DNA from 3 places in the Paraglaciecola sp. QJM3NY_14 genome. Region 1 is predicted to be linked to each of the others. Evidence: predicted binding sites of a transcription regulator. Region 1 holds the regulator's gene; each other region holds the start of a gene.
The links. The regulator LexA, encoded in region 1, represses DNA repair genes until DNA is damaged. The targets are predictions, from matches to a motif close to TACTGTATNNNNATACAGTA.

Region 1 (3,288 bases):
AATTCAGCACACTGCCCACGGTAAATGCCCGGTTCATTGACCTTAGCCCAAGCATCATTAATAAAACCTGGATTAGCGTCTTGCTTGATTGCGAAGTCTGGTACCCACCAAGAATGAATAACATCGTCTGAGGTAATAAGAAAACGCACGCGTTTATCGGTAGGGATCACCAGAGGTTGATCTACTTCTAAGAGGTAATTAACACCCTTGTCTAATTTACCTGTGATTTCATCGGCTTGAGTTGCCATGCGAGAATAAAATTCGACGTCGTTATCCATGTACTTGTAGTGCCACTTCCATTGTGACCCTGTTACCAACACCGTCACTTCCGGTTCACTGGCATCCTCCATAGCGATCAACGTTTTGGCTGCAGGGATAGCCATTACAATGAGGATAATAAAAGGGATGACGGTCCAAGCGATTTCAACTTTAACACTCTCATGGAAGTTTGCAGGCTTAGCCCCACGAGATTTACGATGAAATAAAATGGAGTAGAACATAGCGCCAAACACACCAACAGCGATAACCACACATATGATGAACATCAACATATGTAGGTCATATACCTCGGCGCTGATATCAGTCACACCTTTGCGCATGTTTAATTGGTACTGATCTAAGTCGGACACTGAATCTGCAAAAGCGGTGCTGCAATTAAATGCACCTAACATTGCCATAACACTCAACGAAATTTTCTTCACTCGACCCCCTGCTTGTCAAACGCGTAAAATAGTGGTGATAACCATCAAACTCTACGTTCTAATTTATTATTGTAAGGTTCAGCACGCGACAAGTTTTGTTACTGACTTGTTAATCGTGTAACAAGCATTACTCAAAATAGGGGGAGTAGTCCAGTTTTTTTGTATATTTTATATTCAATTGACCAAATTTTAATCAGCCTATCAGTGTGTTACGTTAACAACTCAGTAACAAACACATAGATTAAATGATATGCGAAAAGGCAATATAAGATAGGTAAGATGGGATGTTTTCATGGAATAAAATAATATTTTCGAACTCCATTGCGAAGCTCGAAAATGATCAATAACTTAACAGCAAACTGCCTAAAAAATGTTCAACTACATCCAGTCAGCATTACGAATAACACCAACAGCAATACCTTCGATATTAAAAGGCTGCGTCGCTAGATCGACTTTAATAGGTTGGAAATCCTCGTTTTCAGCATGTAGTACGACTTGTCGACCTTTTCGCTCAAGCCGTTTAACGGTTACATCTTCATCTACTCGCGCAACTACCACCTGACCATTATGCACATCCGTTGTTTTATGCACGGCCAGTAAATCACCATCCAAAATACCAATGTCTTTCATACTCATGCCGCTAACTCTAAGTAAAAAATCAGCGCTGGGTTTAAATAAACTTGGGTCAACTTTGTAATGCATTTCAACATGCTCTTGAGCCAAAATGGGCTCACCGGCGGCAACACGACCAATAAGCGGCAAACCTTGGTCTTCTAATTGATCTTCTAAAGGCTCAGTGAGCCTGATACCTCTTGACGTGCCGGGCAAGATCTCAATTGCTCCTTTACGAGCCAGAGCCTTGAGGTGTTCTTCAGCCGCATTTGCCGATTTAAAACCAAGGTGCCGTGCTATTTCTGCACGAGTTGGCGGCATGCCTGTTTCTAGCATGGTGGTTTTAATCAGTTGCAAGACTTCTTCTTGTCTGGGAGTTAGTGGACGCATACACAGCCTGTTGTTTCATACAGTTTAACTGTGAGTATATACAGTCGTTGCTAAATCTCAAATTTTTCTTCTTTGTTGTTTATTAAAGATAATTTTCTATAAGACCTCTGACCTGTAAACTGATTACGCAGGGTGGAAAAGCCGAATAACGTGGTATCCTATACAGGTCTTTCATTATCTAGGTACCACTCTTATGGCATGGCTGCATAAACTGCTGCTGACAATGATATCTGTTCCGCTAAAATGGCTGGTTAAAGTTAATAGCATTCCTACAGATATAGCGACCGAACTTGGGATCGATACCACCAAACCCATTATTTATCTATTGCGCACACACTCGGTCACTGATCAATTTGCTTTAAAAATGTCTACCAATTCCTTAGGCTTGCCTAAGCCCTCCGAGCCGGTGCAAATCGGTGGTAAGGAATTACCCGCATGTTTGTTTTTACAACAACCACGTTCTTTGCTTACTCGAAAAGTGAAGATCACCAAAATTGCAGATGATGTTACTCGTCTGTTCCAGATCCACAGAGAGCACCCAGAGTTAGACTTGCAAATCGTTCCCGTTTCCATTTTTTGGGGCAGAGCGCCCGGCCGAAAGCTATCCGGCTGGTCAGATATTATCGCTAACCAGGTGTCGCCTAACTGGTTACGTAAGTTTTTTATTGTGCTGTTTTTAGGTAGAGATAACTTCGTTTGTTACAGCAAGGCTGTATCCTCTCGTACCATGGCAGATTTAAAAGGCAGTGATGAAGAAATAGGCCACAAGCTTATCCGCCTAGCGGGCACGCACTTTCATCGTCGCCGCCAAAATCTCATAGGCCCAATGTTACTCGAACGACAAGAATTATATAACGCAGTATTGGGCGCAGACTCTGTTCGCCAAGCAGTTAGCGACGAAGCGCGCAGCAAGAAGCAGTCAAATCACCAGATACAAGCCAAAGCGAAGAAATATGTCGATGAAATTGCCGCAGATTATCGCGAAGGGTTAGTAAGAATTGGCGACCGCTTACTCACAAAAATATGGAACAAAGTGTACAACGGCATTGAAGTAAAACATGCCGATAAAGTCAGGGCGTTAGCGCAAAATGGCCACGAAATTATCTACGTGCCGTGCCATAGAAGCCACATGGACTACCTCCTTTTAACTTATGTCATCTATCACGAAGGGTTAGTGACACCGCATATTGCTGCGGGTATCAATCTCAATTTTTGGCCGATTGGCGGAATTTTACGAAAATGTGGCGCATTCTTCTTACGTCGCAGCTTCGCCGGCAACAAGCTGTATACCGCGGTATTCAGAGAGTATTTAGAGCTACTTTTCAACAAAGGCTATTCCGTGAAGTATTATCCTGAAGGAGGCCGAAGTCGAACAGGTCGCTTACTACCGCCTAAAACGGGTATGTTGGCCATGACCCTTCAGGGACTGATTAAAGGCATTAACCGCCCCGTCAGTATTGTACCTGTATACATTGGCTACGAGCACGTAATGGAAGTCTCAAGCTATTTGAAAGAGCTCAAAGGCACAGACAAAAAGAAAGAATCTTTTTTTCAGGTGTTCTCCGCGGTACGTAAGCTGAAAAAC
Region 2 (3,288 bases), 810 kb from region 1:
AGTATCGACCAGCGCATATTTTTAAAGCGAGTTTGGAAGAAGTCGAGTTTAACCTCCAAGCTGAAATGCTCAGGTTCATACCAAGCGATAAAGTGCTCTTGTCCGTCAAGCGCAACTTCTCTAAACCTCAAAAAAGCACTCATTTTGTATGCATCACGTTTTACCGCTTTAGCTAAAGTAACAAGCTGCATTATATCTTCGTCAGTTTTTAACTGAATAAGGTTTTTGTTCTCGAAAATAACGCGCCATAAAACGCGATAACACAGTGCGAAGCGGCTAGCATCTCGATGACACAGCGCATATTTAAAAAGCATTAGTATTGACTTGGGAATAGTGTGTTTCATCTGCCCTTTAGGGGCCGCAATACTCTCTTCATGATGCCCAAACAAGTCGTCCTGTATGGACTCTGACGTTTGCCAAATAATATTTTCAGGGAAAATAGATTGCGCTAAACATTCTCTTGATGCTTTGCGCCACTCGTTATATCCGGGCACGGAAGTGATGGTAATTGTTTTCATGTTGAGGCTACTTCATTTAGGCGCCGAAGAGCTCAAACTGTTTCGGCTGTTTGAACTGCAGCTCAAAATTATTGCTATCGAGTAAGTGAATTGCAGGTGAGTAATCATTCACAGTAATAAACGGTTTTAGCTTTTGTAATGGCAAACGCATTTTAGTGAGATCCATCCAGTTAAGCTTTGTATAACGGCGGATCGCTACAATTTTTTGTACGGTGCGCGCACCAAGACCTGGTACTCGTAACAACATCAGTTTGTCGGCTTTATTCAAATCAATTGGGAATACATGACGATTGCGCAATGCCCACGCGAGTTTAGGGTCATGGTCCATATCAAGCATGTCATCGTGCAAGATTTCATCAAGATTAAAGCCATAAAAACGCAATAGCCAATCAGCCTGATAAAGACGGTGCTCGCGGATCAAAGGCGCTGGCTTGAGTGGTAAAACCTCAGACGCATCTGGTATTGGCGAGAACGCAGAGTAATAAACGCGGCGTAGCTTTTGTTGGCTATAAAGTTTAACACTTGTTCCCAAAATGACTTTATCGTTTGAGCCATCGGCCCCTATGATCATTTGAGTAGACTGTCCACCAGGGGCAAAGCGAGGAGGACGTTTACCGGTATGCGTTTTGTCTACTTTATGCTCGGCTATTTTGTCTTTTAGAGTATTCATCGAGCTATGGATAGCGCCGAGGTCTTTTTCTGGCGCGTATTTATTTAATGAAGGCTGTATCGGCATTTCTACATTAATGCTTAGCCTATCGGCATATAAACCCGCTTCAGCCTGTAGTTCAGGCGAGGCATTGGGAATTGTTTTAAGGTGTATATACCCCTTGAACCCGTGATCGATACGTAACGACTTTGCAATACGCACCATGCTTTCCATTGTAAGGTCTGGGGAACCGACGATACCTGAGCTAAGAAACAAGCCTTCGATGTAGTTGCGCTTATAAAAATTCAGTGTCAAATCTACCGTTTCTCTCACAGTGAAACGAGCACGTTGTACACTGCTTGATACTCTATTGATACAATAGTGACAATCGTAAATACAGTAGTTCGTCATTAGTATCTTTAGTAAAGAGACACAGCGCCCATCAGGGGTAAAACTGTGGCATATTCCTGTACCGCCAGTAAGCGAACCAATGCCCGTTTTATCAGCTTTCCCAGCCTTGCGTTTACCGGCCGTACCGCTTGCACATGATGCGTCGTACTTAGCTGCATCTGAGAGGATTTCGAGTTTTTGAATCAGTTTGTCATGCATCGCAGATTATTACTTCCCTAAGCAAATACACAAAGGCAGTCGATTCTGTCAGAAATGATGAAACAACACGTGTGTATCCGTTATTTAGTTTTTAAATTATCTTAGTGTTTATATCATGTATAAATATACAGTACAATTTACATTCTAAATTAAAAGGATTATTAATAAAAAGGGCCAGAATGCTTTTTAATAGGCGAGACGGTTGCCGCAAAAAGTACTCAGACCCTATTACTGCTTACCCCATCACAGCGCTTAACCTAAAGGGTCTGTTATACACATTCGTTTTCAAAATTCTTTTACAAAGTCTTTTTCACCATCTTTTGCAACGAAACTCACTTTCAACAAAATGCAGCTGACCGCACTTTCAACAAATTTATAACTACATCCGTATTTAAAATCTCGTAATAGCTCAGACCGACTTCAAGGTGGATATTCCAACAACAAGAATTTAAGTACTTTTAATCAGGCCGATTGCGGATTTTGACGGGAATATTGAACGCTGAGAAGGAAGCGGCGCGCTAAGTCAGTTGTTAGGCAAGCGCCTAGGTTTAGGTAGGTATGAAATGTGTTCGTTAGGGGAGCTTCAAGCGCATTTTAATAGCGACGTTATCCCTTTGTGGCTATGGCTCTGCTAGTTTCAAAGATAGGGTAGTGCGCAGTGTCACCTATCGAGTTTACAGTGTTTCTTTTAGGCTCGTGTTTATAACTTTGATTGGATACGTTTTATATTGGTGTTGCTTACGCCGTGTTGTTTTGAAAGCGTTAGCTAGGCTATCTTGAATTTTTTCTCGTGCTTTGAGCAGGGCTGATGACAGCCCTATTCAAGATTTTTTAGTCGTTTTAACAGGCGAGTTAATAAAAAGTAGTTAAAACAATAGACGCGCTAGACATCATCATTCACTAACCTTCAATCGCATTCATGCCAATAGTTGCCTGAAACGTGAACGTCGTTCTGCTGTCGTCTGAGCAAACGGATAATGTACCGTCATGAGCAGAGGTGATTTGGGAAGCAATGAACAAACCCAAACCTAGGCCGCCGGTTTGCTTGTTGCTTTCATTGCGCCAAAAAGGTTGAAACAGTTTATCAATCACCTCTGGTTTAATTGGCTCGCCGCCATTACTCACGCTCAGTGAGAATAGTCCGCTCTCTATCTGTGATGTCACCTCAATAGCTTGCTGTGGATCGCCATGCACAATGGCGTTGATTAACAGGTTAGATAGCAACTGGGCGATTCGCTCAGGGTCGCAATTAACCGAGCCCTTGATATCAATGTGAGTCTGTATTTCACGCTGGGGGTGCAGCCCAGAGAGCTCATCAACGGTATGGGTAAGAATATCTTCTAGGTTGTTCACCGTCTTAACGTTTAACTGCATGCCGTTACCCATTTTACCTCGGGTTAGGTCCATCACATCGCTAATCAAGCGTTTCATTCTTGTTGCGCTGCTGTCCATGCGTGCGAGTATTTTTTGAGAGGTGGCGTCCGTTACTTGATCTTTTAAAAAACTCACCCC
Region 3 (3,288 bases), 2.0 Mb from region 1:
TCTCTATAAATATATGCGCGACATACATAAACCATTGTTTTAAAACAAAAATAATCGTTGGCACACAGATAACTTAGTTATAATGTAAGTACATCTTGATAAGCAAGTAACAGAATTAGATCATCAGATTTGAGCTGTGAGTTATCAGATAATGAGCACAATGGATGTTCATCACCACCTAATCGGTGGTTTAAAGAACCGCATAGGATCTACTTCTACTTTACAAGTAGACATTGGGAATAATGGATCCCATCACCACCTAATCGGTGGTTTAAAGAACCGCATAGGATTTACTTATACTTTACTAGTAGACATTGGGAATAATGGATCCCAGCACCACCTAATCGGTGGCTTAAAGAACCATAGAGGACTTGCTTCTACGTCTTTCGAAGCTAACGGACATAATGGATGTCCATCACCACCGCATAGGTGGCTTAAAGAGCCAGAAAGGATTTGCTTCTACGATTTTCGAAGCTAACGGACATAATGGATGTCCATCACTTTTCTTTGATAATTTAAAGTAATAAAACATTGATTTAAATTTACTTAAAATAATTCGTGAAATGGAATTAATTTTAGTTAAATTAATAAGTTAGAGATTTTCATCACGCCAATTATGACGGTAGCATAGTCAAATGAGAAAGACTATTTAGTTGTCTGTTCTCAACTCTATATTTCCATAAAGTCTTGGCAATATCCCCTCAAATCCAGCTAAATAACAACCTCACCCCATAGCCACATATAAAGGCTCAATTTCCACAGAAAAGACTTCGACGGAGCTAGTAATGCAAACATACGAAATTGATTTCTATAATGCTGAATGCTCAGCATGTAGTAAAAAGCATGTCGATATTAAAACTGAGATCATTGCCTCTTCACCGGACAAACCGAACAGCATCACAAAGAAAATTATCTTTCGCTGCGAAGATCATTTACATTGCGATGTTGCAGAAATGGAAAGACTTGCTGCTACGGAAGAACTTGCGCAAAGAGGCCGAAGAAATGACTAAAACGATTAGAAAACCTAAGTGAAATTGATTTAATTGACGGACACACCTTCCTAGACAATCTTGATAAAGTTTAGCGTCGATTAAGTGGCTCAAACAAACTACCTCCCTACGTAAACTTATTACACAAGCTTATAACCTCCACCTAGCATCTTCTTACATTAGTAAGACGACATCAGGCACCACCAGTAGCCTACAAAATAAAGTAAAAGAATTTATTTTTATAATTGCGTAAAAAACGAGCGCCCACAAACACCTAACTCATTGATTTTAAACAATTACATTCGATTGTAAAAAATGACACTGTCACTAAAACCTACAAACTACTAGACAGCCTCAAAAATATGTATATATTTACAGCTACTGTATATTTGAACAGGTAAATATATGTTACTTCATCTCTCAATTCGAAATTTTGCTGTGGTTAAATCTCTGGACATCGATTTATCCCAAGGTATGACAGCGGTCACAGGTGAAACTGGCGCTGGTAAGTCCATTTCAGTGGATGCATTAGGGTTGTGTTTAGGCGATAGGGCCGAAGCGGGTTTCGTGCGCAGCGGTGCTGACAAGGCCGAAATCTGTGCATCTTTTGATGTGAGTAAATTGTCACTTGCTGCAAAATGGTTAAAAGAGCACGAATTAGACGATGGAAATGATTGCTTAATCAGACGAGTCATCTCTAGCGAAGGCCGCTCGAAAGCCTTCGTGAATGGCACACCTGTACCCTTAGGCCAGCTGAAATGTTTAGGGCAATACTTGTTAAGTATTCATGGTCAGCATGCCCACCAACAGATTCTAAAAGCCGATACACAGCGCGAATTGCTGGACAACTTTGCCGAGCACCCTTCTCTTTTAAATAATGTGGCCCAGTACTACCAAAGCCTTCAACATAAACAGAAAATTTATCGTGAGTTATTGGCGGGTCAGCAACAGCGTGCGGATCGTTTTCAGCTTTTGTCGTATCAAGTCTCTGAGTTAGATGAATTTGCCATCGGCGAGGGTGAGTTTTCTGAACTGGAAAGTGAGCATAAAAGACTCAGTAATAGTCAAGCCTTGCTGGAGCAGACTCAGTTGAGTTTTTATCAACTATATGAAGCCGATGACTTTAATGCCCTATCTGCGGTGCAAAATAGTATTGATAGATTGACGGAATTGCAGGATCACGACCCGACCCTTTCTCCGATTTTAGCATTGTTAAATGAAGCGAGTATTCAAATTGATGAAGCTGCTCAAGAGCTTAGAGATTACACTGATCAGTTAGAAATAGACCCAATGAAAATGCAGCAGGTTGAAGCGCGCTACTCTCAAGCGTTAGATTTAGCCAGAAAGCATCACGTTAAAGCGGAAGAGTTATATACCTACCACCAAACATTGACCCAAGAATTGTCTCAGCTTTCTGAAGATGACCAAATGTTGGATAGCATGCAGGACGAACTCTCAGCCCTAGAAAAGCTTTACTTCAAAAGCTGCGAACAACTTAGCTTGTCGCGTACTAAAGCCGCAAGCAAATTAGCCAAGCAGGTGGAAAGCCAGATTCACAAAATGAATATGGGCGACACGATATTTAAAATTGAAGTTGAGCCGCAGGTCAGTGCATCTCCTAGCAAGCATGGTTTGGACAATATTCAATTCAAAGTGTCGACCAATAAAGGACAAGCCCTTGATAAAATTGAAAAGGTTGTCTCTGGTGGCGAGTTGTCGCGGATTGGTCTTGCAATTCAAGTGATCAGCTCTCATAACAGTCAGGTAGCAACCATGATTTTTGACGAAGTTGATACCGGTATTAGTGGTTCCACCGCTTCAGTGGTGGGGCATTTACTGCGTAAATTAGGTGAAACCTGTCAGGTAATTTGCGTAACGCATTTACCCCAAGTGGCAGCACGCGCGCACAACCAAATGTTCGTTACCAAGTTCAGTGACAAGAAAACCACAGAAACTCATATGATTTCTTTACAAGAAAATGAACGAATTGAGGAGTTGGCACGTCTACTAGCTGGAGACAAATTGACGGATTCTGCCCTCGCCAACGCCAAAGAGTTACTACAAATCAGTAATTCTTAACAATTATGCATTGATTAGGCTGTCTTGGCTGAGTTAGGATGCTTCGCCTATGGACCTTTAGCGAAGTACTTGTAGGGTCTTTATTTACCTAATAGCTGAGAAATTAAATAAGAATGAAGTTTAGAAATATATTGGCGGTGATTGCCGCCTCATTGATGTTGTCTGCTTGTGCTGATTGGATTTATCGAATTGATGTACCACAAGGTAACTTTTTAGATGA

Region 2: the regulator LexA is predicted to act here: its motif matches at 1,890-1,909, upstream of AC0VYA_RS18100 (putative DNA modification/repair radical SAM protein).
Region 3: the regulator LexA is predicted to act here: its motif matches at 1,369-1,388, upstream of recN (DNA repair protein RecN).

The regions. Positions count from the first base shown of each region.
Region 1 covers NZ_CM149664.1:5,042,608-5,045,895, forward strand. Annotated here, with positions in the region: gene coxB (cytochrome c oxidase subunit II) at 1-671, opposite strand, end outside; gene lexA (transcriptional repressor LexA) at 1,080-1,703, opposite strand; gene plsB (glycerol-3-phosphate 1-O-acyltransferase PlsB) at 1,897-3,288, shown strand, end outside.
Region 2 covers NZ_CM149664.1:4,234,859-4,238,146, reverse strand. Annotated here, with positions in the region: gene AC0VYA_RS18105 (TIGR03915 family putative DNA repair protein) at 1-518, opposite strand, end outside; gene AC0VYA_RS18100 (putative DNA modification/repair radical SAM protein) at 535-1,776, opposite strand; gene AC0VYA_RS18095 (GAF domain-containing sensor histidine kinase) at 2,677-3,288, opposite strand, start outside.
Region 3 covers NZ_CM149664.1:1,964,361-1,967,648, reverse strand. Annotated here, with positions in the region: gene AC0VYA_RS08425 (hypothetical protein) at 786-1,010, shown strand; gene recN (DNA repair protein RecN) at 1,395-3,068, shown strand; gene AC0VYA_RS08415 (outer membrane protein assembly factor BamE) at 3,182-3,288, shown strand, end outside.